2 regions of the Streptomyces sp. NPDC001339 genome follow, and region 1 is predicted to be linked to the other one. Evidence: predicted binding sites of a transcription regulator. Region 1 holds the regulator's gene; the other holds the start of a gene.
The links. Region 1 encodes HrcA, which represses chaperone genes, less so after heat shock. Its sites were predicted from a motif close to TTNGCACTCNGNNNNNCNGAGTGCNAA; they were not measured.
Positions count from the first base shown of each region.

Region 2: a site for HrcA is predicted at 7,518-7,544, ahead of groL (chaperonin GroEL). Genes of this name have one in related genera too.

Region 1 is NZ_JBIAWT010000009.1:237,953-251,983, reverse strand. It holds gene hemW (radical SAM family heme chaperone HemW) at 1-589, shown strand, start outside; gene ACFY12_RS26675 (Uma2 family endonuclease) at 696-1,265, shown strand; gene ACFY12_RS26670 (DUF3097 domain-containing protein) at 1,243-2,079, opposite strand; gene ACFY12_RS26665 (MBL fold metallo-hydrolase) at 2,242-2,976, opposite strand; gene hrcA (heat-inducible transcriptional repressor HrcA) at 3,291-4,307, shown strand; gene dnaJ (molecular chaperone DnaJ) at 4,308-5,444, shown strand; gene ACFY12_RS26650 (nitronate monooxygenase) at 5,635-6,723, shown strand; gene ACFY12_RS26645 (16S rRNA (uracil(1498)-N(3))-methyltransferase) at 6,720-7,463, shown strand; gene ACFY12_RS26640 (OsmC family protein) at 7,519-7,947, opposite strand; gene ACFY12_RS26635 (histidine triad nucleotide-binding protein) at 8,169-8,528, shown strand; gene ACFY12_RS26630 (ribonuclease Z) at 8,535-9,440, shown strand; gene ACFY12_RS26625 (HAD family acid phosphatase) at 9,477-10,367, opposite strand; gene ACFY12_RS26620 (S-(hydroxymethyl)mycothiol dehydrogenase) at 10,693-11,778, shown strand; gene ACFY12_RS26615 (MBL fold metallo-hydrolase) at 11,778-12,401, shown strand; gene ACFY12_RS26610 (6-phospho-beta-glucosidase) at 12,658-13,995, opposite strand.
Region 2 is NZ_JBIAWT010000012.1:57,193-71,223, reverse strand. It holds gene ACFY12_RS29660 (extracellular solute-binding protein) at 1-484, shown strand, start outside; gene ACFY12_RS29655 (DUF3263 domain-containing protein) at 867-1,103, shown strand; gene otsB (trehalose-phosphatase) at 1,153-2,061, shown strand; gene ACFY12_RS29645 (trehalose-6-phosphate synthase) at 2,132-3,571, opposite strand; gene ACFY12_RS29640 (glucosyl-3-phosphoglycerate synthase) at 3,621-4,607, opposite strand; SAM riboswitch class I at 4,769-4,915, shown strand; gene thrC (threonine synthase) at 4,933-6,234, shown strand; gene ACFY12_RS29630 (MoaD/ThiS family protein) at 6,305-6,583, shown strand; gene ACFY12_RS29625 (cold-shock protein) at 7,126-7,329, shown strand; gene groL (chaperonin GroEL) at 7,710-9,332, shown strand; gene ACFY12_RS29615 (DUF998 domain-containing protein) at 9,647-10,429, shown strand; gene ACFY12_RS29610 (hypothetical protein) at 10,530-11,204, shown strand; gene ACFY12_RS29605 (PTS transporter subunit EIIC) at 11,146-12,969, opposite strand; gene murQ (N-acetylmuramic acid 6-phosphate etherase) at 13,076-14,020, opposite strand.

The DNA.
Region 1 (14,031 bases):
CCTCGGCGCCGGCCCCGACCACATCTCCGCGTACGCCCTGATCGTCGAGGAGGGCACCCAGCTGGCCCGCCGGATCCGTCGTGGCGAGGTCCCGATGACCGATGACGATGTGCACGCCGACCGCTATCTGATCGCCGAGGAGGCTCTGTCAGCGGCCGGTTTCCACTGGTACGAGGTCTCCAACTGGGCCACCACCGAGGCCGCCCGCTGCCGCCACAACGAGCTGTACTGGACCGGCGCCGACTGGTGGGGCGCCGGCCCCGGCGCCCACAGCCACATAGGCGGCGTGCGCTGGTGGAACGTGAAGCACCCGGGCGCCTACGCCCAGGCGCTGGGGGACGGACGGTCGCCGGGCGCGGGCCGCGAGGTCCTGGCCGACGAGGACCGCCGTGTGGAGCGCATCCTGCTGGAGCTGCGGCTGCGCGAGGGCTGTTCCCTGTCCCTGCTGCGCCCGGACGGCCTCGCGGCATCCCGCAAGGCCCTGGCGGACGGTCTGCTGGACGCCGGTCCGTACGAGGAGGGGCGGGCCGTGCTGACGCTCCGGGGGAGGCTGTTGGCTGACGCGGTGGTCAGGGACCTGGTGGACTGATCACTCGGCGGGGTGATCTCACGGCGAAGCCCGCTTCACCGCCTTCTGCCGTTCTAGGCTGTCGACAACACAGCGGCAGGCGGGGACAGTTGGGTGGTTGGGCGCGGTGCGTGACCAGGCGATCATGGAGTACTTCGAGCAGTTCGAGCCGCCGGAGGGGGTGCGGGCGGAGCTGCTGCGCCGGAGCATCGTGCTGTCCGGGGGCCCGGATATTGTCCACAACAAGATCGTCACGAGAGTGATGAATCAGTTCCCGCGCGACGAATGGGCGCGCCTTCAGCTCCAGCACGTCGCGATCGCCGGTGAGCCGAGCTATCCGCGGCCCGACCTCGTCGTGATGGAGCGCGGGGCATGCGAAGGTGATGGCTGGCTCGTGCCGGCGTCGGATGTGACGATGCTGCTGGAGGTGGTCTCGGGAAGCAGCGTCGACCGTGACTACGGCCTCAAGCGATCCGTCTACGCAGCCGGGGGCATCCCGGCGTACCTCGTCATCGACCCGCACGATGCCCGCTGCGTACTCCTCACGGAGCCCTACGGGGCGGGGGAGGACGCCGACTACGAGGTCCAGCGCACCGTCCCGTTCGGTAAGCCGATCCGTATCGACGCCCTCGGCATCAAGCTCGACACCACCCAGTTCGGCACCCTGCCCGCCATCAACCGGCACCGCCGACCGTAACAAAATCAATCAACTCCTCCACCCGCCCCAGGAGTTGTGGCTCCAGGTCCTTGTAAGACCGCACGCCCGACAGAATCCGCTGCCACGCCGCCCCCGTGTTCTCCGGCCAGCCCAGCGCCCGGCAGACCCCCGTCTTCCAGTCCTGCCCGCGCGGTACGGCCGGCCAGGCCGGAATGCCGACCGACGACGGCTTCACCGCCTCCCACACATCGATGTACGGGTGGCCCACGACCAGCACATGCTCACCGGTCACCCCGGCCGCGATCCGGGACTCCTTCGAGCCGGGGACGAGGTGGTCCACCAGTACCCCCAGTCGTGCGTCCGGCCCGGGGGCGAAGCTGCGGACGATCGCCGGCAGGTCGTCGATGCCCTCCAGGTACTCCACCACCACGCCCTCGATGCGCAGGTCGTCGCCCCAGACCCGCTCGACCAGTTCGGCGTCGTGCCGCCCCTCGACGTAAATGCGCCCGGCGCGCGCGACCCGGGCGCGGGCGCCGGGGACGGCGAGGGAGCCGGACGCCGTACGGGCCGGGCCGCTCGGCGCCGCCTGCTGTCGCTGAGGGCGTACGAGGGTGACCACCTTGCCCTCCAGGAGGAAGCCGCGGGGCGTCATCGGGAAGACACGGTGTTTGCCGAAGCGGTCCTCCAGGGTGACCGTCGGGCCCTCGGCGGTCTTCTCACAGCGGATCACGGCACCGCAGAAGCCGCTGGTGACCTCCTCGACGACCAGATCGGGATCGGCCGGCACCTCGGGTGCGGGCCGCTGCTTCTTCCAGGGAGGCGTGAGGTCGGGACCGTACTGTCTGCTGCGCATGCGCCAGACGATAGGACAGCCGCGGAGGCGCGGCGGAGCGAAGGCGGCGGGAAAGCGCAGAGAAGGCAGCAGGTCAGGCGGCGAGAAGGCAACGGTCAGGCGGGAGAGGGCACCAGGCCAGGCGGTGAGAAGGCAGCGGGCCGGGCGGGAGAGGGCGGCGGGTCAGGCGGGAGACACGCCGAAGCGGGCGGCCAGCGCGTCCCGTTGTGCCCGGACGAAGGCGGCGTCCACCACGGCGCCATGGCCGGGCACATACACCGCGTCCTCGCCGCCGAGGGCCAGCAGCCGGTCCAGGGCCGCCGGCCACCGCCGCGGCAGTGCGTCCGGGCCGGCCTGCGGTTCGCCGGACTCCTCGACCAGGTCACCGCAGAAGACGATCTCGGGGGCGCCGTGCCGGCCGGGCACCAGGACGGCCAGGTCGTGCGCGGTGTGGCCGGGACCCACATTCGCCAGCAGCACCGGGCGGTCGCCGAGGTCGACGGTGAGCTGGTCGTGCACATGGTGGTGCGGGACGACGAGCAGGTCGGTGGCCTCCGCGGCGGCGTCCCGGTCGACACCATGACGGATCGCGTCGTGCCGCAGCGCGTCCTTGTCGCGGCGCAGCAGGTCGCCGAGGCCGGCCGCGCCGAATACCGCGACGCCGGCGAAGGCCGCGGTGCCCAGGACGTGATCGAAATGCGGATGGGTGAGCGCGATATGCGTCACGTCCCGGCCCAGCACACCGCGGACCGACCGGCGCAGATCCGCGCCGTCACGGATGGTCGCGCCGGTGTCGACGATCATGACGCCGGACGCCCCGGCGATCACCCCGATCGTCTCGTCCCAGCCCGGCATCCGGCGCCTGGCGACGCCTTCACCGAGCTGTTCCCACCCGGCCTCTTCCCAAGCAGTGCGCATACCGAGACGCTAGCCCCCTCGCGATGGCGTTGCCCGGCGGACCGCCTGATCATGGCCATCGACATCATGGCCGGCCAGCTACCACGTCGGCCACCTGCGACGATGGTGATCACGGTGAGGTGAGCGGACCATCCGGTGACGGCCGGCGGACCGTCCGAGGCGGCCGTCGGGCGTGCGTCGGGTGCGCGCTGCGTGAGGCGGGCCTTGCCGTGCCGGTGCTACCCGGCCGTACACTGGCTCATGGTCTGGCACTCGGCCCGGGTGAGTGCCAGGAGAAACGAGACGGCGGGACGGCCGGACTGGAGGTGCGCAGGATGCTCAGTGAACGCAGGCTGGAAGTGCTGCGCGCCATCGTCCAGGACTACGTCGGGACGGAGGAGCCGGTCGGCTCCAAGGCACTCACGGAGCGCCACAAGCTCGGGGTCTCCCCGGCCACCATCCGTAACGACATGGCCGCGCTGGAGGACGAGGGCTACATCGCCCAGCCGCACACCAGCGCCGGGCGGATCCCGACCGACAAGGGCTACCGCCTGTTCGTCGACCGGCTGGCCGGCGTCAAGCCGCTGTCCAGCCCGGAGCGGCGGGCGATCCACAGCTTCCTGGACGGCGCGGTCGACCTGGACGATGTGGTGGGCCGCACGGTCCGGCTGCTGGCGCAGCTGACCCGGCAGGTCGCGGTGGTGCAGTACCCGTCGCTGACCCGGTCCACGGTCCGGCACGTCGAGCTGCTGGCGCTGGCCCCGGCCCGCCTGATGCTCGTACTGATCACGGACACCGGACGGGTCGAGCAGCGGCTGGTCGACTGCCAGGCGCCGTTCGCCGAGGCCTCCCTGGCCGACCTCCGGGCGCGGCTGAACAGCCGGGTCGTGGGGCGCCGGTTCACGGACGTGCCCCAGTTGGTGCAGGATCTTCCGGAGTCCTTCGAACAGGAGGACCGCGGCACGGTCTCGACAGTGCTGTCGGTGTTGCTGGAGACTCTGGTGGAGGAGACCGAAGAGCGGCTGCTGATCGGCGGTACGGCTAATCTCACCCGCTTCGGGCACGATTTCCCCCTGACCATCCGTCCGGTACTGGAGGCCCTTGAGGAGCATGTGGTGCTGCTCAAGCTCCTCGGGGAGGCCAAGGACTCGGGCATGACCGTACGTATCGGGCATGAGAACGCCCATGAAGGCCTGACCTCGACCTCGGTGGTCACGGTCGGTTACGGTTCGGGCGACGAGGCAGTCGCCAAACTCGGCGTGGTCGGACCGACCCGCATGGATTACCCCGGAACGATGGGAGCGGTACGCGCAGTGGCACGTTACGTCGGACAGATCCTGGCGGAGTCGTAAGTGGCCACGGATTACTACGCGGTCCTGGGCGTACAGCGCGATGCCTCGCAGGACCAGATCAAGAAGGCGTTCCGCCGGCTGGCGCGCGAGCTGCACCCGGACGTGAACCCGGACCCCAAGACCCAGGAGCGGTTCAAGGAGATCAACGCCGCTTACGAGGTCCTGTCGGATCCGCAGAAGAAGCAGGTCTACGACCTCGGCGGCGACCCGCTCTCGCAGTCCGGCGGCGCCGGTGGCGGCGCGGGCTTCGGCGCGGGCTTCGGCAACTTCTCGGACATCATGGACGCCTTCTTCGGCACCGCGTCGCAGCGCGGCCCGCGGTCGCGGACCCGCCGCGGCCAGGACGCCATGATCCGGCTCGATGTCGAGCTGAGCGAAGCGGCCTTCGGTACGACCAAGGACATCCAGGTCGACACCGCAGTGGTGTGCACGACCTGCACCGGCGAGGGCGCCGCCCCCGGCACCTCCGCCCAGACCTGCGACATGTGCCGCGGCCGTGGTGAGGTCTCCCAGGTCACCCGGTCCTTCCTCGGCCAGGTCATGACGTCGCGGCCGTGTCCGCAGTGCCAGGGCTTCGGTACGGTCGTGCCGACGCCGTGCCCCGAGTGCGCCGGCGACGGACGGATCCGCTCCCGCCGGACCCTGACCGTCAAGATCCCGGCCGGTGTCGACAACGGCACCCGCATCCAGCTCGCGGGCGAGGGCGAGGTCGGCCCCGGCGGCGGCCCCGCCGGTGACCTCTACGTCGAGATCCACGAGCTGCCGCACCCGGTCTTCCAGCGGCGCGGCGACGATCTGCACTGCACGGTCACCATTCCGATGACGGCGGCGGCGCTGGGCACGAAGTGCCCGCTGGAGACGCTCGACGGGGTGGAGGAGGTCGACGTCCGGCCCGGCACCCAGTCCGGCCAGTCGATCCCGCTGCACCAGCGCGGGGTGACCCACCTGCGCGGCAACGGCCGCGGCGACCTGATCGTCCACGTCGAGGTGCAGACGCCCGGCAAGCTCGACCCCGAGCAGGAGGAGCTGCTGCGCCGGCTCGCCAAGCTGCGCGGCGAGGAACGGCCCACGGGGCAGTTCCAGCCGGGGCAGCAGGGGCTGTTCTCGCGGTTGAAGGATGCGTTCAACGGGCGGTAGGCGAGGGGCCGGGGGTCCGGGGGGTGTCCCCCGGGCAGGCACAGTCAGCCGGGGCAGCAGGGGCTGTTCTCGCGCCTGAAGGACGCCTTCAACGGGCGGTAGGCGGGTCCGGCTTTAACGGGCGGTAGGCGGGTCCGGCCGGGGTCCGCCCCGGTTCGGAGCGGCGCGGTGGGCGTGACACGATGTGCGCATGCCCACCGCGCTGACCGATCTCTGCCGTCATCCGATCGTGCAGGCCCCCATGGCCGGGGGCGGCTCAGGCCCCGCGCTGGCCGCCGCCGTCTGTGGCGCCGGCGGCCTCGGCTTCCTCGCCGCCGGCTACAAAACCGCCGACGGCATGTACCAGGAGATCAAACAGCTGCGGTCGCTGACCGACGGGCCCTTCGGCGTCAACCTCTTCATGCCGCAGCCCGCCCTGTCCGACAGCTCCGCCGTCGACGTCTACCGCGAGCAGCTCGCCGGTGAGGCCGCCTGGTACGAGACCGAACTCGGCGACACCGACGGGCCCGCCGACGACGGTTACGAGGCCAAGCTCGCGATCCTGCGGGAGGACCCGGTGCCGGTGGTGTCCTTCACCTTCGGCTGCCCCCCGCGCGCCGTCCTCGACGCCTTCGCCGAGGTCGGTACGTACACCGTCGTCACCGCCACCACCGTCGCCGAGGCCCAGGCCGCTCAGTGGTCGGGCGCGGACGCGGTCTGTGTGCAGGGCGTGGAGGCCGGCGGTCACCAGGGCACCCACCGGGACGATCCGCACGCGGACGGGACCGGCGCGAGCCTGGGGCTGCTGGCGCTGCTCGGCCAGGTCCGCGAGGCGGTGCGGATCCCGGTGATCGCCGCGGGCGGGCTGATGCGCGGGGCGCAGATCGCCGCCGTACTGGCCGCCGGGGCGACCATGGCGCAGCTGGGCACCGCCTTCCTCGCCACCCCCGAGTCGGGCGCCAGCCCGCTGCACAAGCAGGCGCTCACCAACCCCCTGTTCACTCATACGGAGTTGACCCGGGCGTTCTCCGGACGGCCGGCCCGCGGGCTGGTGAACCGTTTCCTGCGCGAGCACGGCCCGTACGCGCCGGCCGCCTACCCCGCCGTCCACTACCTCACCTCCACCGTGCGCAAGGCCGCCGCCAGGGCGGGCGACCCGCAGGGCATGAACCTCTGGGCGGGCCAGGGCCACCGGCTGGCCCGGCAGATGCCCGCCGCGCGGCTCGTCGAGGTCCTGGCCACCGAACTGGACGTGGCGCGCGCCGCGTTGACCCGTCCCACCCCCGGAAGTGCCTCATGACCGCGCCCGTCTTCCTCATCGATTCGCTCGCGGACGTACGGGCCGGCGGCACTCTGACGCTGGACGGCCCCGAGGGGCGGCACGCGGTGTCGGTGCGCCGGCTGCGGGCCGGCGAGGAGATCGTGCTCACGGACGGCCAGGGCGCCGGCGCCTACGGCACGGTGGCCGCTGTCGAGGGCAAGGACCGGCTCACCGTCGCCGTCGCGGAACTCCGCACCGAGGAGCCGCCGAGCCCGGCCATCACCGTTGTCCAGGCGCTGCCCAAGGGCGACCGCGGCGAACTGGCCGTCGAGACGATGACCGAGACCGGTGTGGACGCCATCGTGCCCTGGCCGGCGGCGCGTTGTGTCACCCAGTGGAAGGGCGAGCGGGCCGCCAAATCGCTGGGCAAGTGGCGTGCCACGGCCCGGGAGGCCGGCAAGCAGTCGCGTCGGCTGACCTTCCCCGAGGTCGCCGACCCGCTGACGACGAAGCAGGTGGCGGCGCTGCTCGCGGACGCGGACTTCGCCGCCGTCCTCCACGAGGAGGGCAGCTCCCCGCTCGCCACCGCCGAACTCCCCGCCACCGGCCGGATCGTGCTCGTCGTCGGCCCCGAGGGCGGCGTCTCCCCGGAGGAGCTCGCCACCTTCGCCGAGGCCGGCGCCACGCCGTACCGGCTGGGCCCGACGGTCCTCCGCACCTCGACGGCCGGCACCGCGGCGACGGCCCTTCTTCTGGGGCGTACGGGCCGCTGGAGTTGAGCGCGACGGCCGCCCGGTGCCGCGGTGGCGCCGGACGGCCGTCGCCGTCGTCGCGTCAGACGAGCTGGGCGTCCAGCGTGATGTTCTTGACGCCCGCCAGCGCCTGGCTCACCGGGCAGTTCTTCTTGGCGTCCTCGGCCGCCGCCTGGAACTCCTCCTCCGACAGGCCGGGGACGCTGGCCTTGACCGTCAGGGCGATGGCGGTGATGCCCTCGCCCGGCTGGAAGGTGACGTCCGCCTTAGTGTCGAGGGCGGCGACGGTGTAGCCCTTGCCCGCCAGGCCGTGCGAGAAGGCCATGGAGTAGCAGGAGGAGTGGGCGGCCGCGATCAGCTCCTCAGGGCTGGTGACGCCGTTCGGCTGCTCCGCGCGGGCGGGCCAGTTCACGTCGTACGTACCGACGTTGGAGGAGGCGAGGGACACCTGGCCCTTGCCCTCCATGAGGTTGCCTTCCCAGTGGGTCAGAGCGGTGCGCGTGGTTGCCATGGTGCATAACTCCCGGTTGTGGGCGAAAGTGATCGGTGGTCAGTGGTCAGCTTAGTGAGCCGGAGAGGACCGGCGCCCGTTCGCCGCCGGGGTGTGTGCGAGGGGCGCCCGCGCCGTGTGCGGGTGCGGTGGCCACCCCCGTACGCCCCGCCCGGTAGCATCCGAGGCCGTACGTACCGTACGTACCGCGCGTATGACGGATGATCCGGGAGGAGCCACCTGTGGCGGGTGAAGCGCAGGCCGACTGCCTGTTCTGCAAGATCGTGGCGGGGGAGGTGCCGGCGACCATCGTCCGGGAGACCGAGACCACTGTCGCGTTCCGCGACATCAACCCCCAGGCGCCGACGCACGTCCTGGTCATCCCCAGGGTGCACTACCCCGACGCCGCGTCCCTGGCGGCCGCCGAACCGCAGGTCATCGCCGACATACTGCGTGAGTCCCGCGAGGTCGCCGCCACGGACGACATCGAGGGCTCGGGCTACCGGGTCATCTTCAACACCGGCGCCGGCGCGGGCCAGACCGTCTTCCACGCCCATCTGCACGTGCTGGGCGGCCGCGGTCTCCAGTGGCCCCCCGGGTAAGCAGCTGTGTCCGTACGTGAACTGGTCGTCCTCGGCACCGCCAGCCAGGTTCCCACGCGCCACCGCAACCACAACGGCTATCTGCTGCGGTGGGACGGCCAGGGGCTGCTCTTCGACCCCGGCGAGGGAACCCAGCGCCAGATGCTGCGCGCCGGGGTCGCGGCCCATGACCTCAACCGGATCTGCATCACGCACTTCCACGGTGACCACTCGCTCGGCCTGGCCGGGGTGATCCAGCGGATCAACCTGGACCGGGTGCCGCACCCCGTCACCGCGCACTACCCGGCCAGCGGGGAGCGCTTCTTCGAGCGGCTGCGCTACGCCACCGCGTACCGGGAGACCGTCCGGCTGGTCCAGCGGCCGGTCGCGGTCGACGGTGTGCTGGAGAGTTCGAAGGCGTACGTCCTGGAGGCGCGCAAGCTCTCGCACCCGGTCGAGTCGTTCGGCTACCGCCTCGTGGAGCCGGACTCCCGGCGGATGCTGCCGGAGCTGCTGGCCGAGCGCGGCATCAGCGGGCCGGACGTCGGGCGCCTCCAGCGGCTCGGCGAGCTGAACGGGGTCACCCTCGACGAGGTGAGCGAGCGGCGTCCCGGCCAGCGCTTCGCCTTCGTCATGGACACCCGGCTGTGCGCCGGGGTGCACGCCCTCGCGGAGGGCACGGACATGCTCGTCATCGAGTCGACGTTCCTCGACGAGGACGTCCGGCTGGCCGAGGACCACGGGCACCTGACCGCGGGGCAGGCGGCGGAGGTGGCGGCCCGGGCGGGCGTACGGCATCTTGTCCTGACGCACTTCTCGCAGCGCTACGACGACCCCGGGGAGTTCGAACGGCAGGCACGCGCAGCGGGCTTCACCGGCGAACTGACCATCGCCAGGGACCTGCTGCGCGTGCCGGTGCCGAAGCGGCGCTGAGCGCCGGGCCAGGACCTGTCTACGGCTCTCCCGCGACTACGGCAGGTAGTACATCGGGTTGGGCAGCTTGAAGGTCTTCTTCGCGTAGCCGCCGTTCAGATCGCTGTGCTGGTCGCCGAAGTTGGCGACGATGTCGTACCCGAGGGACTCGATGTACTTGCGGGTGCCCGCCTTGTACTCGACGGTCGTGCAGGTGGCGCCGCAGGGCAGGTAGGCCGGCGGGTTCTCCTTGTTCTTCAGGTAGACGTGCTTGCGGTCGAGCGCGACGTCATAGCCGACGTTCTTGAGGTTGCGCACGCTCCACTCGCGCTGCGACTCCTTGCGGCCGGTGATGAAGAAGACCTCGGCGCCCTTGCCGCGGGCCCAGTTGACGAGCTTGTTCATCCCGAAGACCGGATCCATGTCGGTGCTTTCGAGGTACTTGTTCTGGGTCTCCGGGGTGTAGTTGAAGCCCACCTTGAGCTCGTAGTTGTACGTGAGCAGGGTGGTGTCGTCCATGTCGAGGACGATGGCGGGACGGGTCTTCCCGCCGTCCTTCCTGCCGCCCTTTCCATTGCCCTTTCCGTCGCCCTGGTCGCCGTCCTTGCCGCCGTCCTTGTCGTGCTTCGCGAGGGCCTTGGACAGGTAGGCGCGGGCCTTGGCCTCGATGCCGCGGACCTGGCGGGCGTAGTTGCTGTCCGGGGACGCGTAGTGCTCGCCGTCGGCCGTCACCGTGTCGCCGTAGTACGCCTTGATCTTGTCCTGCACCTGGGTGAGGTTGGGGATCTCCTTGTCGGTGCGCGGTACGGAGTGCTCGGCGGTGGCCTGGCCGATGCCGAAGACGGCGGTGCCGGCGACAAGGGTGGTGACCGTCGCGGCGCCGAAGCGGGCGCGGCGGGACAGCGCGGGACGGGGCAGGACGGAACGGAAGCGAACGGGGCGCGGCATGCGCGTCTCCTTCGGGTGGCACGAATGGTCACCGGTAGATGTAGCAGAGGCTCGCCGTTCACTTACGCGCGTAGATTCAACGATTTGATAAAGACTCGCAGCCGGCGGGCGGTCGCCTCCCTCCCGGCGGCGGACCGGTACCGCACGCCTGAGGGGGGCCTGCGCCAGGTCGCACGGCGCGCGTACGGTGAGGCACGGCTCCGTGGCGGTGCGCCACAGTGGACCCGTATGTGATCTTGGAATCTCGACATCTCCATCGTCGAATCCCTGCATCTCTGCAACTCCGCATCTCTGCAACTCCGCATCTCTGAAAGGGGCTGTTCCGATGGCACAGGAAGTGCGCGGCGTGATCGCGCCGGGGAAGAACGAACCGGTCCGGCTGGAGACGATCCTGGTACCGGACCCGGGGCCCGGCGAGGCCGTGGTGAAGATCCAGGCGTGCGGGGTGTGCCATACCGACCTGCACTACAAGCAGGGCGGCATCAACGACGAGTTCCCCTTCCTGCTCGGGCACGAGGCGTCCGGTGTGGTGGAGGCGGTCGGCGACGGCGTCACGGATGTCGCCCCCGGCGACTTCGTCATCCTGAACTGGCGCGCGGTGTGCGGCCAGTGCCGGGCCTGTCTGCGCGGCCGCCCCCAGTACTGCTTCGACACCCACAACGCTCGGCAGAAGATGACGCTGACGGACGGCACGGAGCTCAGCCCCGCGCTCGGCATCGGCGCCTTCGCCGACAAGACGCTGGTCGCCGCCGGGCAGTGCACCAAGGTCGACCCGGAGGTGTCGCCCGCGGTGGCCGGGCTGCTGGGCTGCGGGGTGATGGCCGGTATCGGCGCCGCCCTCAACACCGGCGGCGTCGGCCGCGGCGACTCGGTCGCGGTGATCGGCTGCGGCGGCGTCGGGGACGCGGCCGTGGTCGGCGCCCGGCTCGCCGGCGCGGCCAGGATCATCGCCGTCGACATCGACGACCGCAAGCTGACGACCGCGCGCACCATGGGCGCCACCCATACCGTCAACTCCCGCACCGACGACCCCGTCGAGGCGATCCGCGAGCTGACCGGCGGCTTCGGCGCCGATGTCGTCATCGACGCGGTCGGCCGGCCCGAGACGTACCGGCAGGCCTTCTACGCCCGCGACCTGGCCGGGACCGTCGTCCTGGTGGGCGTCCCCACCCCGGAGATGACCCTGGACCTCCCCCTGCTGGACGTCTTCGGCCGTGGCGGCGCCCTCAAGTCCTCCTGGTACGGCGACTGCCTGCCCTCCCGGGACTTCCCGATGCTGATCGACCTCCACCAGCAGGGCCGTATCGACCTCGCCGCGTTCGTCACCGAGACCATCGGCATCGAGGACGTCGAGCAGGCCTTCGCGCGGATGCACGCCGGCGACGTCCTGCGCTCGGTGGTGACGCTCTGATGCCGGCCCGTATCGACCATCTGGTCACGTCCGGCACCTTCTCCCTCGACGGCGGCACCTGGGACGTCGACAACAACGTCTGGATCGTCGGCGACGACGACCAGGCGGTGGTCATCGACGCCGCCCATGACGCCGACGCCATCGAGGAGGCCCTCGGCGGCCGCACGCTGCGCGCGATCCTCTGCACCCACGCGCACAACGACCACATCGACGCCGCCCCGGCGCTGGCCGCCCGTACCGGCGCCCGGATCCATCTGCACCCCGACGACCTGCCGCTGTGGCGGATGACCCACCCCGGCACCGTGCCGGACGCGGCGCTGGCCGACGGCCAGGTCCTGACCATCGCCGGCACGGACCTGCGGGTGCTGCACACGCCCGGCCATGCCCCGGGGGCGGTCTGCCTGTACGCGCCCGAACTGGGCGTGGTCTTCACCGGGGACACGCTCTTCCACGGCGGGCCCGGTGCCACCGGCCGGTCCTACTCGGACTTCCCGACGATCGTCGGGTCGATCCGGGAGCGGCTGCTGACGCTGCCGCCGGAGACGCGGGTGCTCACCGGGCACGGGGAGGAGACGACCGTGGGGGCCGAGGCGGCTCACGCGGAGGAGTGGAAGCGACCGTAGCGGCGCTGCCGCGGGGCGGGGGGCGGCGGGGGGAGCCCCCCAGGCGGGACGGCCTCCAGCAGGCGGGACGACCCTTAGGGGGCGGTCGAACAGATCCCCTAAGGGTCGCGAGGGCCCCCTGCGGGGCCACAACGCGGCGGGGTGGGACGGCATTCCCGGGGGTGGGACGGCATCCCGGCTGTTACGCCTCTCCGGCCGTACGCCTCCGCCTCCCGGGCCGCAATGCCCCCCCCGGGCCGCAACGCTTCCCGGGCCGTTACGCCTCCCGGGCCGCCCGCTCCAGGATGCGGGCGGCCACCGCGGGCGAGTCCACCAGCGGGTGCAGCGCCAGCGCGCGCAGCGCCGCGCCGCGCTCCTGGTACACCGCGGCCGCCACCGCCGCCCGCTCCACCGCCTTGACCTGGAGCATCAGACCCAACTGGTCCTCCCGCAGGGGCGCACAGGGCAGCGGCCGGGGACCGTGGGCGGTCACCTCGCACACCGTCTCCACGATCGCGTCCGGATCCAGCTGCGGCACCGTCGTCCCGTTGCGGACGTTGAGGATCAGCCGCGTCCCGCTGTCCCGCAGGATGGCGTGCATCAGGGCCAGCGCCACCCGGTCGTAGCCGCCGCCCTCCAGGTCATGGCTGTCGCGCTGCCAGCCGCCGCCGGCCTCCCGGCTGTGCGCCAGATACGTCTCCTCGCGCTCCAGCCGGGTCCGCTCCCACAGCTCGTACACCGCGTCGGGGCCGCCGGCCGCCGCGGCCCGCTCGAAGAAACCGCGCTGCTGCTGGTCGAGGAACTCCCCCCGGGTCTCCGCGGTCTCCCGTACGGAGGCGAGGGTCTCGCGGCGGAAGTAGTAGTAGTGCAGGTACTCGTTGGGCAGCGCCCCCAGGGTGCGCAGCCACTCCGCGCCGAACAGCCGGCCCTCCTCGAAGGAGGCCAGCGCGGTGTCGTCGCCCAGCAGGCGCGGCAGCTGCTCGGTGCCGTCCAGCGTCAACGACCGCAGCCAGCCGAGGTGGTTGAGCCCGACGTAGTCGTAGCCGACCCGGCCGCTGTCGAAGGCCGCCGGGTCCGCGCCGGCCGCCCGGGCCGCCCGGCGGGCCAGCCCCACGGGCGAATCGCAGATCCCGATGACGCGGTCGCCCAGCACCTGGGACATCGCCTCGGTGACCATGCCCGCCGGGTTGGTGAAGTTGATGACCCAGGCGCCCGGGGCGAGCCGCGCGACCCGCTCGGCGATATGCCGCGCCACCGGGATCGTCCGCAGACCGTAGAGGACCCCGCCCGCGCCGACCGTCTCCTGGCCGAGCACGCCCTCGGCGAGCGGGATCCGCTCGTCCCGGATCCGGCCGGCCGTACCGCCCACCCGGATCGCCGAGAAGACGAAGTCCGCGCCGGTCAGCGCCTCGTCCAGGTCCGCCGCGACCCGTACGGGCACCGGTGCCGGATGCCCCTGGGCCAGCCGCGTCAGCACGGCGGCGATCACCGTCACCCGGCGGGGGTCGGTGTCGTGCAGGACCACCTCCGAGACGGGTCCGGCCGGGTCGGCCAGCAGCGCGCGGTAGACCAGCGGTACCCGGAATCCGCCGCCGCCGAGAATCGTCAGCCTCATGGGGCGGAACGTACCGCAGCATCAGGCACACTGGCC
Region 2 (14,031 bases), on a different contig from region 1:
CGGCAAGGTCGGAATGCTCAACGGCCACCCCACCCTGATGAAGCAGGCCGAGGCCAAGGGCATCGACTACGGCACCGTCGAGCTGCCCGGCATCGACGGCAAGGCGAAGGCCACCATGGGCGTCGCCGACTGGATGATGGCCTTCAAGCAGAACGGCCACCGCACCGAGGCCGGCAAGTTCCTCGACTTCGTCTACAGCAAGAAGAACGTCGTGAAGTTCTCCGGCGACTACGGCCTGCTGCCGGTCACCACGTCCGCCCGCCAGACGATGCTCGCCGACACCAAGTACGCCAAGCTGCACGGCTTCCTCGAGCAGCTCGCCACCGCCGAGTTCTACCCGGCGAACAAGACCTCCTGGCCGCTGGTCTCCAAGACCATCAAGGCCAAGATGGGCACGGCGGTCGGCCCCAAGGGGAACCCGGCCGGGGTGCTCACGGAGATCCAGCATGTGGCGGACGAGGCGGACAGCGCTGCGCTGGGCTGACCTCCCACGTTTTCGGCTTTCCCGCCGTGCGTCTTCTCGCCGTTGCGCCTGCGGCGGGCGTGGGTGTGTCGGGCGCGGGTCCGCTCCTCCGGACTTCGTCCTGCGGAGCGGCCCCTCCCGGGAGTGGGAGAAAAAACGGTGAGTGGGGCTGTACGCGAGTGGTCCACTGCCAGCAGACGATCGCTTACGTACACCCCCACCGGTCTTCTTCCACCCACCCACGGGAGGGGGCGGACCGCAGAACGAAGTTCGGAGGGGCGCACCCGTGACGTACAGCCCCGCGCAGCGGCAACGGCCCGCCGCCAGGCGCCACGGCGGGAAAGTCAAGTACGTGGGAAGGCAGCCAAGCGCAGCGGACAGGCGCAGCGGTACGCTGGACGGCGTGCCAGACACGTCAGGACTTTCGCCTCGGGACGAGGCCCTGCTCGCCCTTGAACGCCGTTCCTGGCCGGCGCCCGGGCCCAAGGAGCGCGCCATACGTGAGCAGCTCGGTATCTCGCCGACCCGCTACTACCAGCTTCTGAACGCCCTGCTGGACGATCCCCGCGCCCTCGCCCACGATCCCGTCACCGTCAACCGCCTGCGGCGCGTACGGGACGACCGCCGCGCCCGCCGCTGAGGGGGCGGAAGACCCCCCGGCGCCCGCCGCGCGCCGGTAGGGTCGGTTCATGGGAAGCCCCCGGAATTCCGCGCCGCAGTCCCAGCCGACCCAGGAGTCCGGGTCCGGCTCCGTACCGACACCGGACACCGCCGCCGGACGCGACGGCCTCGCCGCGCTGCTGGCACACCCCGAACGAGCCGTCGTCGCCCTCGACTTCGACGGCACGCTCGCCGATATCGTCCCGGACCCGGAGAAGGCTCGCGCCCATGAGGGCGCCGTCGCCGCCCTCGGCCGCCTCGTGCCGCATCTGCGCGCGGCAGCGGTGATCACCGGGCGGCCGGCCGCCGTCGCGGTCCGCCTCGGCGGCTTCGACTCCGTACCCGGCCTGGACCACCTCACCGTCCTGGGCCACTACGGCGCCGAGCGCTGGGAGGCCGCCACCGGCACCCTGCACGCCCCGCCCCCGCACCCCGGCATCGCCGCCGTACAGGCCGAGCTCCCCGGCGTCCTGGACGCCTCCGGCGGCTGGCACGGCACCTGGGTCGAGACCGCCGTCGAACGCAAGGGCGGCCGCGCCATCGCCGTCCACACCCGCCGCGCCGACGATCCGCAGGGCGCCTTCGAGCGGCTGCGCGGTCCGCTGACGCAGCTCGCCGAACGCCACGGCCTGATCGTCGAACCGGGACGTTTCGTCCTGGAACTCCGCCCCCCGGGGGTGGATAAGGGCGTGGCCCTGGCCGACTGGGTCCGCGAAACGGGCGCGTCCACCGCCCTCTACGCCGGCGACGACCTGGGCGACCTGGCCGCCTTCGCGGCCGTCGAGAGGCTCCGCTCCGACGGTCTGGCCGGCGTCCTGGTCTGCAGCGGCAGCGACGAGGTCACCGAACTGGCCGACCGCGCCGACCTGGTGGTCGACGGCCCCGCAGGGGTCGTGGCCCTGCTCGGCATGCTGGCGGACCGGCTCACAGCCGGGTGAGCCGGTCCGCGGGACGGGCGGTCTCCGCGGGGCCGCCGGGCCGCGGGACGGCCGGTCTCAGCGGCCGGTTTCAGCCGGTCAGCGCCCGCAGCTGGGTCAGGAACCACTGGGCAGGTGGCAGTGCCGTGGCGGCCGCCGCCAGCCGCTCGGTGCGCTCGGCGCGTTCCGCGGCGTCCATCGACAGCGCCTCGTGCAGCGCCTCGGCCGTCCCGCTCACGTCGTACGGATTGACGGTGAGCGCGGCCGCCCCGAGCTCCTCGTGCGCCCCGGCCTCCCGCGACAGCACCAGCGCGCAGCCGTGGTCGGACACCACCGGAATCTCCTTCGCGACGAGGTTCATCCCGTCCCGGATCGGGTTGACCAGCGCCACGTCCGCCAGCCGGTAGGCGGCGAGCGAGCGTGCGAAGTCGTCCTTCACGTGCAGCACCACCGGGGTCCAACTCGCCGTTCCGTACTCGGCGTTGATGTCGTCGGCGAGGCGCCCGACCTCGGCCGTGTAGTCCCGGTAAACGGCCAGGTCCTGGCGTGACGGATACGCGAACGCCACATGCACCACCCGCTCGCGCCACGACGGCCGGCCGGCCAGCAGCTCCCGGTAGGCGAGCAGGCCCCGCACGATGTTCTTCGACAGCTCGGTGCGGTCCACCCGGACGATGGTCCGGCGGGCCGCGCCGTCGGGCCCGGTGCCGATCTGCTCGCGCAGCGCGGCCAGCCGGCCGTCGACATCGGCCTGGTGCGACCGCTCGCGCAGGAAGCCGGCGTCCGCCCCGAGCCCGTACACGCCGGTCCGGGTGCCCCCGGTGCCGCCGAGCACCTCCGCACAGCACGCGGTGAACGCGGTCGCCCAGCGGTGGGTGAGGAACCCCAGCTGATCGGCGCCCAGCATGCCCTTCAGCAGCTGCTCGGCGATGTCGTCCGGCAGCATCCGGAAGTACTCCGGCGGGGCCCACGGCGTGTGCGAGAAGTGCGCGATACGGACGTCGGGCCGCAGCGTGCGCAGCATCCCCGGCACCAACGCCAGGTGGTAGTCCTGCACCAGCACCGCGGCCCCTTCGGCGGCCTCGTCGGCCAGCGCCCGCGCGAAGGCGCGGTTGTACGCCTCGTACGACGCCCACTGGGCCCGGAACTCCGCCCCGAAGACCGGCTCCAACGGCGTCTGGTACAGCATGTGATGGACGAACCACAGCACCGAGTTCGCGATGCCGTTGTAGGCCTGGGCGTGCACCTCGGCCGGAATGTCCAGCATCCGGACGCGCTGACCGCCGGTGTCGCCCGGCTCCAGGGCGCCCCCCGACCGCCGTACCGCCTCCCGGTCCCCGTCACCCAGCGCGGCACACACCCACACCGCGGCGATATCGGGACCGATCGCCGACAATCCGGACACCAGGCCGCCGCCGCCCCGCTTGGCGGCCAGCGTGCCGTCCTCCCCCAGGGAGTACGAGACCGGTCCACGGTTGGACGCGACGAGAACCTCGGCACCTACGGGGACCGCGCTGCGCTCGGAGACCATGTCGCGACAGTAACCCGAGACGGATCCGCGCAAACGTACGGAGCGCGGGTCAGGCCGCGCGCCGCGCCGCGTACTCGGGGATTTCGGCCATCGGCGGGCGCTCCTCGGTGTCCACCTCGGTCGTGTACGGGGCGAAGCCCTGCTCGGAGCGGCGGAACTGGGTGAGCCGGGGGCGCACCAAGTGGCCTCGTGCCAGGCGGAGTTGGGCGGCCCGGTAGATGGCGGCGGCCATCCGGCCGAGGGCCTGGCCGCCCTGGTGACGGTGCTTGCGCACACCGACGTCCACCTGGGCGAGGCCGTCCAGGCCGACGGTGTGCAGGGCGTCGACAAGCAGACCGAGCTCGACGCCGTAGCCGACCGGGAAGGGCAGCCGCTCCAGAAGGGAGCGGCGGGCCGCGTACTCGCCCCCCAGGGGCTGGACGAAACCGGCCAGCTGCGGCCAGTGCAGGTTGAGGAGGGGGCGGGCGACCAGCTCGGTGACCCTCCCGCCCTGCTCGCCCCCGGGGTCACTGCTGTCCTGCACTGCGGCCGTGGCCCCGGCGGTCTCCAGGGGCCGGTCGTACATCGCCTTGACGAAGTGGACGTCCGGGTCCGTCAGCAGCGGGCCGACGATCCCGGAGACGAAGGTGGCGGAGAACTCGCGCAGGTCGGCGTCGACGAAGCAGATGATGTCGCCGGTGGTGGCCAGGAGCGAGCGCCAGAGGACCTCTCCCTTACCGGGCAGCGCGGGTATCCGCGGCAGGACGCTGTCGCGGTGCACGACCCGGGCGCCGGCCGCCGCGGCGACCTCGGCGGTGCGGTCGGCGGAGCCGGAGTCCAGCACCACCAGCTCGTCGACCAGAGGGACCGCCTCGGTCATCAGCCCGGCACGGATCGTGGCGACGATCGCGCCGACCGTGGCCTCCTCGTCGAGCGCGGGCAGGACGACGCTGACCGTCCGGCCCGACTGGCGCTTCGCCTCCAGCAGCTGCTCCAGCGGCCGGTCGGCGGCGGACCAGGAGCGGCTGCTCAGCCAGCGCTCCACCTCTTCCAGCACGTAAACACCTCTCGCATGTGATCGGTTGTGATCCATCTCGCGGATCGGACGACTGTCTCGACTGTCAGTGCCTTCGGTTACAGTCTTGAACAACGCGGATGACCCTCGCATGTCGGGGTCGCCGCGCCATAAACGCCTGGGACTCCGTCCCGGTGCCATACCGCTCATCCAGAGGGGCAGAGGGAAACGGCCCGTTGAAGCCCCGGCAACCCTCCAGTCGGTCTCCGCTGTCAGCAGCGAGGCTCCCGCCGACTAGGGAAGGTGCCAAATCCGTCTCGCGGCGAGATGCGCCGCGAGGAAGATGAGGAGAAAGGGCCTCGCCTCCATGGCAGTGCAGACCGTCGCAAGCTCCCCCAGCACCACCCCCGTCGACCTCGGCCCCGCATCCGGCCTCTCCTGCCGCGAATGCGGCCACCGCGTCCCGCTCGGCCCGGTCTTCGCCTGCGTGGAGTGTTTCGGGCCGTTGGAGATCGCCTACGACTACTCGGGGTACGACACGGAGGAACTCCGCAGGCGCATCGAGGCCGGCCCCGCCAACATCTGGCGCTACGCCCCGCTGCTCCCCGTCCCCGACGACGTCGCCGGCAAGCCGAACCTCAACCCTGGCTGGACCAAGCTCGTCAAGGCCGACAACCTCGCCCGCGAGCTGGGCGTGACCGGCGGCCTGTACGTCAAGGACGACTCCGGCAACCCCACGCACTCCTTCAAGGACCGCGTGGTCGCCCAGGCCCTGGAGGCCGCCCGCGCCTTCGGCTTCACCACCCTCTCCTGCTCCTCGACGGGCAACCTGGCGGGCGCGGTGGGCGCCGCGGCCGCTCGGGCGGGCTTCCGCTCCTGCGTCTTCATCCCGCACGACCTGGAGGCCGGCAAGGTCGTCATGGCCGCGGTCTACGGCGGCGACCTGGTCGGCATCGAGGGCAACTACGACGACGTCAACCGCTTCTGCTCGGAGCTCATCGGCGACCCGCTCGGGGAGGGCTGGGGCTTCGTCAACGTCAACCTGCGCCCGTACTACGGCGAGGGGTCCAAGACCCTGGCGTACGAGATCTGCGAGCAGCTCGGCTGGCGGCTCCCGGACCAGATCGTCGTCCCGATCGCGTCCGGCTCACAGCTGACGAAGATCGACAAGGGGCTGAAGGAGCTGATCGCCCTCGGCCTGGTCGAGGACCGGCCGTACAAGATCTTCGGCGCCCAGGCGGAGGGCTGCTCGCCGGTATCGGCGGCCTTCAAGGCCGGGCACGACGTCGTCCGGCCGCAGAAGCCGGACACCATCGCCAAGTCGCTGGCGATCGGCAACCCCGCCGACGGTCCGTATGTGCTCGACATCGCCCGCCGTACGGGCGGGGCGGTCGAGGACGTCGACGACGTGCAGATCGTGGACGCGATCAAGCTGCTGGCGCGGACCGAGGGGATCTTCGCGGAGACCGCGGGCGGGGTGACCGTCGGTGTGACCAGGAAGCTGATCGAGAACGGCGTCATCGACCCGTCCCTGACCACCGTTGTCCTCAATACGGGTGACGGTCTCAAGACGCTGGACGCCGTCGCGCCGACCTCCGGGCCCACGGCCACGATCCGTCCGAGCCTGGACGCGTTCCGCGCGGCCGGCCTGGCCGGCCAGGCCGGCTGAGGCAGTACCGGACTCCGGGACTCCCGAACTCGTACTCCATCTCCATCACCCTGTCCGGAGGGCAGAACCCATGAGCGTCAACGTCCGCATCCCCACCATCCTCCGCACCTACACCGGCGGCAGGGCCGAGGTCGCCGCCGAGGGTGGGACCCTCTCCGAGGTGATCGCCGACCTGGAGAAGAACCACCAGGGCATCGCGGCCCGTGTCCTGGATGACACGGGCAAGCTGCGCCGCTTCGTGAACGTCTATGTCAACGACGACGATGTCCGCTTCGAGCAGGGTCTGGAGACGCCGACCCCGGACGGCGCGGGCGTCTCGATCATCCCGGCGGTGGCCGGAGGCTGCTGAATCTCTGCTGAATCCCCGCTGGATCTCCGCTCGACCCGCGCGGAGAGGTATCTGAGAAGGACTTGAGAGGGACTTGAGAAGGGCGTGAGAGGGATCTGATTTCAGCCATCTCTGTCGCTTCTTGACCGGAATTGCTTCACTCATTGCCCCGTTCATTCAAGTGGACGGGGCAATTCCGTTTCGTGAAAGGGGATACCATTGCGGCGATCCCCGTTCCGGATACCCCCGCATACCCCCGCGCGCATGCCGAACGCATGTGAAATCGCGATGAGTTGTGTTCAAAGTGTGTGCGGCATTTGTCGCTTGCATGCGTTATATCCGGCCCGACTTGCCCCGGAGAAACGGGATTTCACGCCATATCGCCGATTCTTCGGCGCCAGAATTCTCGTCCGATTGACCTGTTGCGCTGGGCATCGGTGCAGATACATTCAGCGGCGGTCGACGCGTTCCGGCGCACACCCCACGGGCCTTCGCGGGGTGAGGTCTGACCCGGGTCCGCGGAGTGCGGTCCTGCGCAAGGGCCAGTAATAGGGGAGTTAGGCATGGCTCAGGGCACCGTCAAGTGGTTCAACGCGGAGAAGGGGTACGGCTTCATCGCGGTCGACGGTGGTGCGGATGTATTCGTGCACTACAGCGCGATCCAGATGGACGGCTATCGCACCCTTGAGGAGGGTCAGCGAGTCGAGTTCGAGATCTCGCAGGGCCAGAAGGGGCCGCAGGCGGACATGGTCAGGGTGAGTGCCTGAGACGCCGACCGACTGCTGCGTAGGGAAGGCCCGCACCCCTGAGGGGGGAGCGGGCCTTCTGCCTGCCCGTCAGTCGCCGCGCCGCACTGCCGTGCTCCCCGCGGGGACGCCCCTCCCGCCCTTCACCCCTGGAGGAGACTCCCTCCGAGCCGCTTGCACTCTCATGCCCCGAGTGCTAATCATTGGCGTTAGCACTCTCCGAGTGAGAGTGACAAAGAAGGACCGGGTCGGTGAGGCCCGCAGGCCGGTGGGGCAAGGAACCACCGCAGGTCTGCAGGTCGTCCGTCGCGGGCGCCAGCGCGGTCCGGAGCAATCCTTCCCCAAGCTCTCAACTGCGTTCGAGCAGGGGAGACCCCATTAGTCCGGGAGGACCACTTCACATGGCCAAGATCATCGCGTTCGACGAGGAGGCACGGCGCGGTCTCGAGCGCGGCATGAACCAGCTCGCCGACGCCGTCAAGGTCACCCTCGGCCCCAAGGGCCGCAACGTCGTCCTCGAGAAGAAGTGGGGCGCCCCCACGATCACCAACGATGGTGTGTCCATCGCCAAGGAGATCGAGCTCGAGGACCCGTACGAGAAGATCGGCGCCGAGCTGGTCAAGGAGGTCGCGAAGAAGACGGACGACGTCGCCGGTGACGGCACGACGACCGCGACCGTCCTGGCCCAGGCCCTGGTCCGCGAGGGCCTGCGCAACGTTGCCGCCGGCGCCAACCCGATGGCCCTGAAGCGCGGTATCGAGAAGGCCGTCGAGGCCGTCTCCGCCTCCCTGCTCGACCAGGCCAAGGAGGTCGAGACCAAGGAGCAGATCGCCTCCACCGCCTCCATCTCCGCCGCCGACACCCAGATCGGCGAGCTGATCGCCGAGGCCATGGACAAGGTCGGCAAGGAAGGCGTCATCACCGTCGAGGAGTCCCAGACCTTCGGTCTGGAGCTGGAGCTCACCGAGGGTATGCGCTTCGACAAGGGCTACATCTCGGCGTACTTCGCGACCGACATGGAGCGTATGGAGGCCTCCCTGGAGGACCCGTACATCCTCATCGCCAACTCCAAGATCGGCAACGTCAAGGACCTGCTGCCGCTCCTGGAGAAGGTCATGCAGTCCGGCAAGCCGCTGCTGATCATCGCCGAGGACGTCGAGGGCGAGGCCCTGTCGACCCTGGTCGTCAACAAGATCCGTGGCACCTTCAAGTCCGTCGCCGTCAAGGCCCCGGGCTTCGGTGACCGCCGCAAGGCCATGCTCGGCGACATCGCCATCCTCACCGGTGGCACCGTCATCTCCGAGGAGGTCGGCCTCAAGCTGGAGAACGCCGGTCTCGACCTGCTCGGCCGCGCCCGCAAGGTCGTCATCACCAAGGACGAGACCACCATCGTCGACGGTGCCGGTGACAGCGAGCAGGTCCAGGGCCGGGTCAACCAGATCCGCGCCGAGATCGAGAACAGCGACTCGGACTACGATCGCGAGAAGCTCCAGGAGCGTCTGGCGAAGCTGGCCGGCGGCGTGGCCGTCATCAAGGCCGGTGCCGCGACCGAGGTCGAGCTCAAGGAGCGCAAGCACCGCATCGAGGACGCCGTCCGCAACGCGAAGGCGGCCGTCGAGGAGGGCATCGTCGCCGGCGGTGGCGTGGCCCTGCTGCAGGCCTCCTCGGTCTTCGAGAAGCTGGAGCTGGAGGGCGACGAGGCCACCGGTGCCGCCGCCGTGAAGCTGGCCCTGGAGGCCCCGCTCAAGCAGATCTCCGTCAACGCCGGCCTCGAGGGCGGTGTCATCGTGGAGAAGGTGCGCAACCTGACCCCGGGTCACGGCCTGAACGCCGCGAACGGCGAGTACGTCGACATGATCGCCGAGGGCATCATCGACCCGGCGAAGGTGACCCGCTCTGCGCTGCAGAACGCCGCCTCCATCGCCGCGCTGTTCCTCACCACCGAGGCCGTCATCGCCGACAAGCCGGAGAAGGCCGCCGCGGCCGCTCCGGGCGGCATGCCGGGCGGTGACATGGACTTCTGATCGGCCACTGGCATCGGGTAGCAGCTCTCACCGCTGGTACCTGATACCGCGACTGGTTGATCAACCGTCCTCAGTTCGTTGGGGCGGCACCCTCCTCCCAGGGGGTGCCGCCCCAACGGCGTTTCGCGGCCCATTGCGACGACAGCCGACTACCTGCTGACTACCCTGTGCATCAAGCTGAATATATTCAGCTATGCCCAGCTATACCCAGCTATGTCCCGCCACGTCCATCCATATCCATCTGCATCCGCATCTGTATCTGCATTAATCCATTTTCGGCTATGTCGTGTGACGAGAGTGGGCGACACCTGATCATGCGTGTCAGAGAAACCGGAGTCCGGGGCGGAGCCGGAGTCGGAGACGGAAGCCCCGAGCTGTCGCTCGACCTCGTACGGGCGGGCGCTCGCCGCCGCCGGGAGGCAACGGCGGCCTTCCTGCTCGCGGCGTCCGCCGTCCTCTACAACGCCTGGGTCCTGGAATTCCCGCTCCCGACCGGCCTGGACCCGCGCCACTCCTACGTCAGCGAGCTGTACGCCGCCGACCAGCCGTTCCGCCCGCTCTTCGGCGGCATCGAGATCCTCTGCGCGGTACTGATGAGCGTGGGTGCGGTGCTGGCCTGCGGCAGCGCGACCGGTCCCTGGGGGCGGGCCGGGTGGCTGGCGGTCCTCGGCCTGGGCCTGTCCTCCCTCGCGGACGTCCTCCTCCCCATGTCCTGTGCGCCGTCTCTGGACCCGGGCTGCGAAGCCGTCCATCCCTGGCACACCGTCACCAGCGCCCTGGCCCACTTCTTCGTCTTCGCCTCGATGGGGCTGCTCAGTCTGGCGGGTGGCGCCGAACGGCCCCGCCTGCCGCTGGTCCGCCGCTGGGGGCCGCGCGTTCTGGGGCTGGCCCTCCCGGCCGCGGTCGGCACGGTGGGACCGCTGTTCGGCCGCCCCGGCTGGCACGGCATTCCGCAGCGGGCGCATCTGGTGCTGGTGGGGGTGTGGTTCGCCCTGCTGGCGGCCGAGCTGGCGAGGCCGGCCGCCGGGCGTCCCACCCGGTATCCCACGCGGGAGCCGGCCGGGCGCCGGTACCCCACTCGAGGGTCAACCGTTTGAGCGTCGCTCACTCCTTGGAGGGCGGGTACGGAGCCGGGGGTGCTGCGTTTTGTCCGAACCGCCCGAGGGCCGCCGACGGGACGCGTACGCTGCTGCGACGATGACCGAGTTTGTCGAAGAAGTCCGTTCCCGTGTCGTGCGGCTGCTGCGGATGGCCAACACCACCGACGACCGGCTGCGCAAGCAGATCGTCGCCTATGCCGACGCGACGCCGGAGCCGCCGATCATGGGGTCGCTGGGGATCGGCACGACTGGCTGCCCACGATGCCGGCGCACCATGTGGCAGCAGCGGGACAACGAGGGCCCGGTGTGGGTGTGCGCGTTCTGCGGCCACGTCGAGAGCGTGACCGTGATCTGCCCGCACTGCGGCGTGGCGATGGACCCACCACCCTCGGGCTGGGTCGACCGCTGGTCCTGCCCCGAATGCCCCCGGGTCGCCGCGACCGGCGAAAGCGCCGAAGAGATCGACGCCCGCGAACGGTGCCGCCGTCGGGCTCTGGGACTGCTGGACCAGGCCATCACTTCGCACACGCGCCCCGACGAGCGGACCTCGGGGCCAGGACCGTCGCCGGCGCCGTGGGCCGCGCCGGCGTCGGGGTTGGGGTCGGGGTTGGGGACGGGACCAGGGCTGGGGATGGGATCAGGGCCGACTTCGGGATCCGGCTCGGGATCCGGTTCGGGATCCGGCTCGGGATCCGGCTCGGGATCCGGGCTGTTCAGCGAGGAGCGAGGGGCTCCGCATCGGAGTTCAGCTCCGCCCGCATCCGCTTGCTGAGCCCGAAGACATACGTGGTGAGGAAGCCGGCCGTATAGCCGACGGCGAGGCCCAGGGCGTAGACGACGACCGTGGTGCCGAGGCTCTGACTGCCCCGGACCAGGGGGAACAGAGCCCAGCCGGAGGGGCCGATGGCCGTGGAGCCGACCGTGTCGCCGAGCTGGTTGAAGAGGCCGACGAAGCCGCCGCCGAACGCGCCGCCGATGCAGGCGGTGATGAACGGGCGGCCGAGGGGCAGCGAGATGCCGTAGATGAGGGGCTCGCCGACACCCAGGAAGCCCGCGGGGAGGGCGGACTTGATGGTCCTGCGGATCGAGCGGTTGCGGGGGAGGCGGAGGTAGACGGCGAGTGCCGCACCGACCTGTCCCGCGCCGGCCATGGCGAGGATCGGGAGGAGCACCGTGTACCCCTGCTGCTGGATGAGCGTGGTGTGGATCGGGATCAGCGCTTGGTGAAGGCCCAGCATGACGAGGGGCAGGAAGAGGCCGCCCAGAAGGAACCCGGCGAGCGCACCGCTGTGTGCCAGCAGCCGGTTGGCGAAGGTGCCGATGGCGGTGGAGACCTCACCCGCGGCGTACATCAGCCCGAAGATCGTGACCAGGCCGGTGAGAAGAACGGTGAGGGCCGGGGTGAGGAGGACATCGAGCGCCGGGGGGATCAGCCGACGGCAGCGCTTCTCCACCTGGACGGCGAGTAGTGCGGCGGCGAGCGCGCCGAGGACACCGCCCTGGCCGGGGGAGAGCTGCTGGCCGAAGGCGGTGATGTGGGCGACGCCGGGGAAGGCGACGACCGCGGCCACCGCGCCGCCGAGGACGGGAGTGCCGCCGAACTCTTTGGCGGTGTGATAGCCGACGAAGACCGCGATCAGCGACATGAAGCCGGAGGCGATGACGGTGAGCGCGGGGACGAGGGATGGCAGCCAGCCCAGGTTGGCCAGCAGGCCATTGACGCCGGCGATGATGCCGCAGCCGATCAGGGCCGGGATCAGTGGGACGAAGACGTTGGCGATCCGGCGGAGGAAGAGTCTGAGCGGGGTGGCGTTTCTGGCCTTGTGGCGAGCCTTGAGGGCGGTGCCCTGGGCGGCGAGCTGCTCGGCCGTGGTCGTTGTGGTCGCCGCGGCCGTGGGCGCCTTGGTGACGGGGGCGGAGGCGGTGGGGGCGACTGTGGCGGTCTCTTCGCCGGGTCTACCCGGTTCGTCCTGAGGGGCTGGTTCAGCTGGTTCGGTCCGGCCCTGGGGGGCTGGTGCGTTCCGTGGGGGTGTGTGGGGTGGGGTGTTGTTCGGGCTGTTGAGGTTGATTGCGTTGATTGGGTCGGGGCCGAGGGGTGTGGGGGCCTTGCGCGCTGCCTTCTTATTACGGCAACGATTACGGAGAGTAGTTTGTTCCTTGCGGGGTGGGGTGTGTTGGAGGGTTTTCTGGGTGGAATTCTGGGGGGTGGTGGCGGGCGTGGTGGTGATGGGGGCAGCGTGGGGCTGCTCCATCAAGTGTTTGAGTTCGGGGGTGACTCGGGCGACTGTGCCGGGGCCCAGGACGATCTGGTACGTGTCGTCCTCGACCACGCCCATGACGGCTGGCAGCTCTTTGAGCGCTTTGTCCTGGACCAGTGAGCGGTCATGGATGCCGAGGCGGAGCCGGGTCATGCAGTGGGCGATGGCGGTGATGTTGGCGGCGCCGCCGACGAGCGGGAGGATCGCGGCGGCGATGGCGTGGTTCGGGTCTTCGGGCGTGGGGTTCGGGTCTTCGGGGGTGGGCGGTTCTTCGGACATGGGCGGTGCCTTGCTGTCGGGATGAACCGGGGGAGGGGGAAGGTGGTCAACTGGGTGGAGGGGGAGGGGGAGGGGGTGGGGCGTGGCAGTGGGTCAATGGTTTGGGTCACCGGCTGTGGTTTTTTGTGGCTTTGAGGGCGGTGCGGAGGTGGCCGTTGGAGGAGTTGAGGAGGTGGGCGGCGGTGGGGGCGTCGACGTTGCCGAGGATGGTGAGGATGGCGTTCTTCACCTCGCCGTCGGTGAGGCGGAGTGCCGTCTCGATCTCCGGGTCCGTGGCGCCGGTGGCGAGTGCGACGATGCGGTGCGAGCGGGCCCGCAGCTTGTCGTTGGAGGCGCGGACGTCGACCATCAGATTCCCGTAGGTCTTGCCCAGCCGGATCATGGCGATCGTCGAGAGCATGTTGAGCACGAGCTTCTGTGCCGTGCCCGCCTTGAGGCGGGTGGAGCCGGTCAGCAGTTCGGGGCCGACCACGATCTCGATGCCGTGCTCGGCGGCCGCGGCCAGCGCCGAACCGGCGTTGCAGGACAGGCCGATGCTCAGCGCGCCGGCGGCCCGTGCGTACTCGACGGCGCCGATCGCGTACGGGGTGCGGCCGGAGGCCGAGATGCCGACGACGGTGTCGCGGTCGGTCAGGCCGATCGCGGTCAGGTCCTTGACCGCCAACTCCCGGCTGTCCTCCGCCCCTTCGACGGCGGTCACCAAAGCTTCCGGCCCGCCGGCGATCAGGCCGAGGACCTCTGACGGGTCGGTGTTGAAGGTCGGCGGGCACTCGCTGGCATCCAGGACGCCGAGGCGCCCCGCCGTGCCGGCCCCGGCGTAGACGAGACGGCCGCCGTGGGTCATTCGGGCAGCGGTGGCGTCGATGGCGGCGGCGATCTCCGGCAGTCGTGCGGCGACGGCGGCGGGGACGGTGGCGTCCTCGCCGTTCATCGTGCGGGCGATGTCGAGGGTGGAGCGGTGGTCGATGTCGGCGAGGTCGGGCCGGAAGGCCTCGGTGGTGAGGGTGTCCAGTTGGGCCCGTAGCCGGGCGGGGTCGGTGATGGCGGTCATGGCCGTACGCT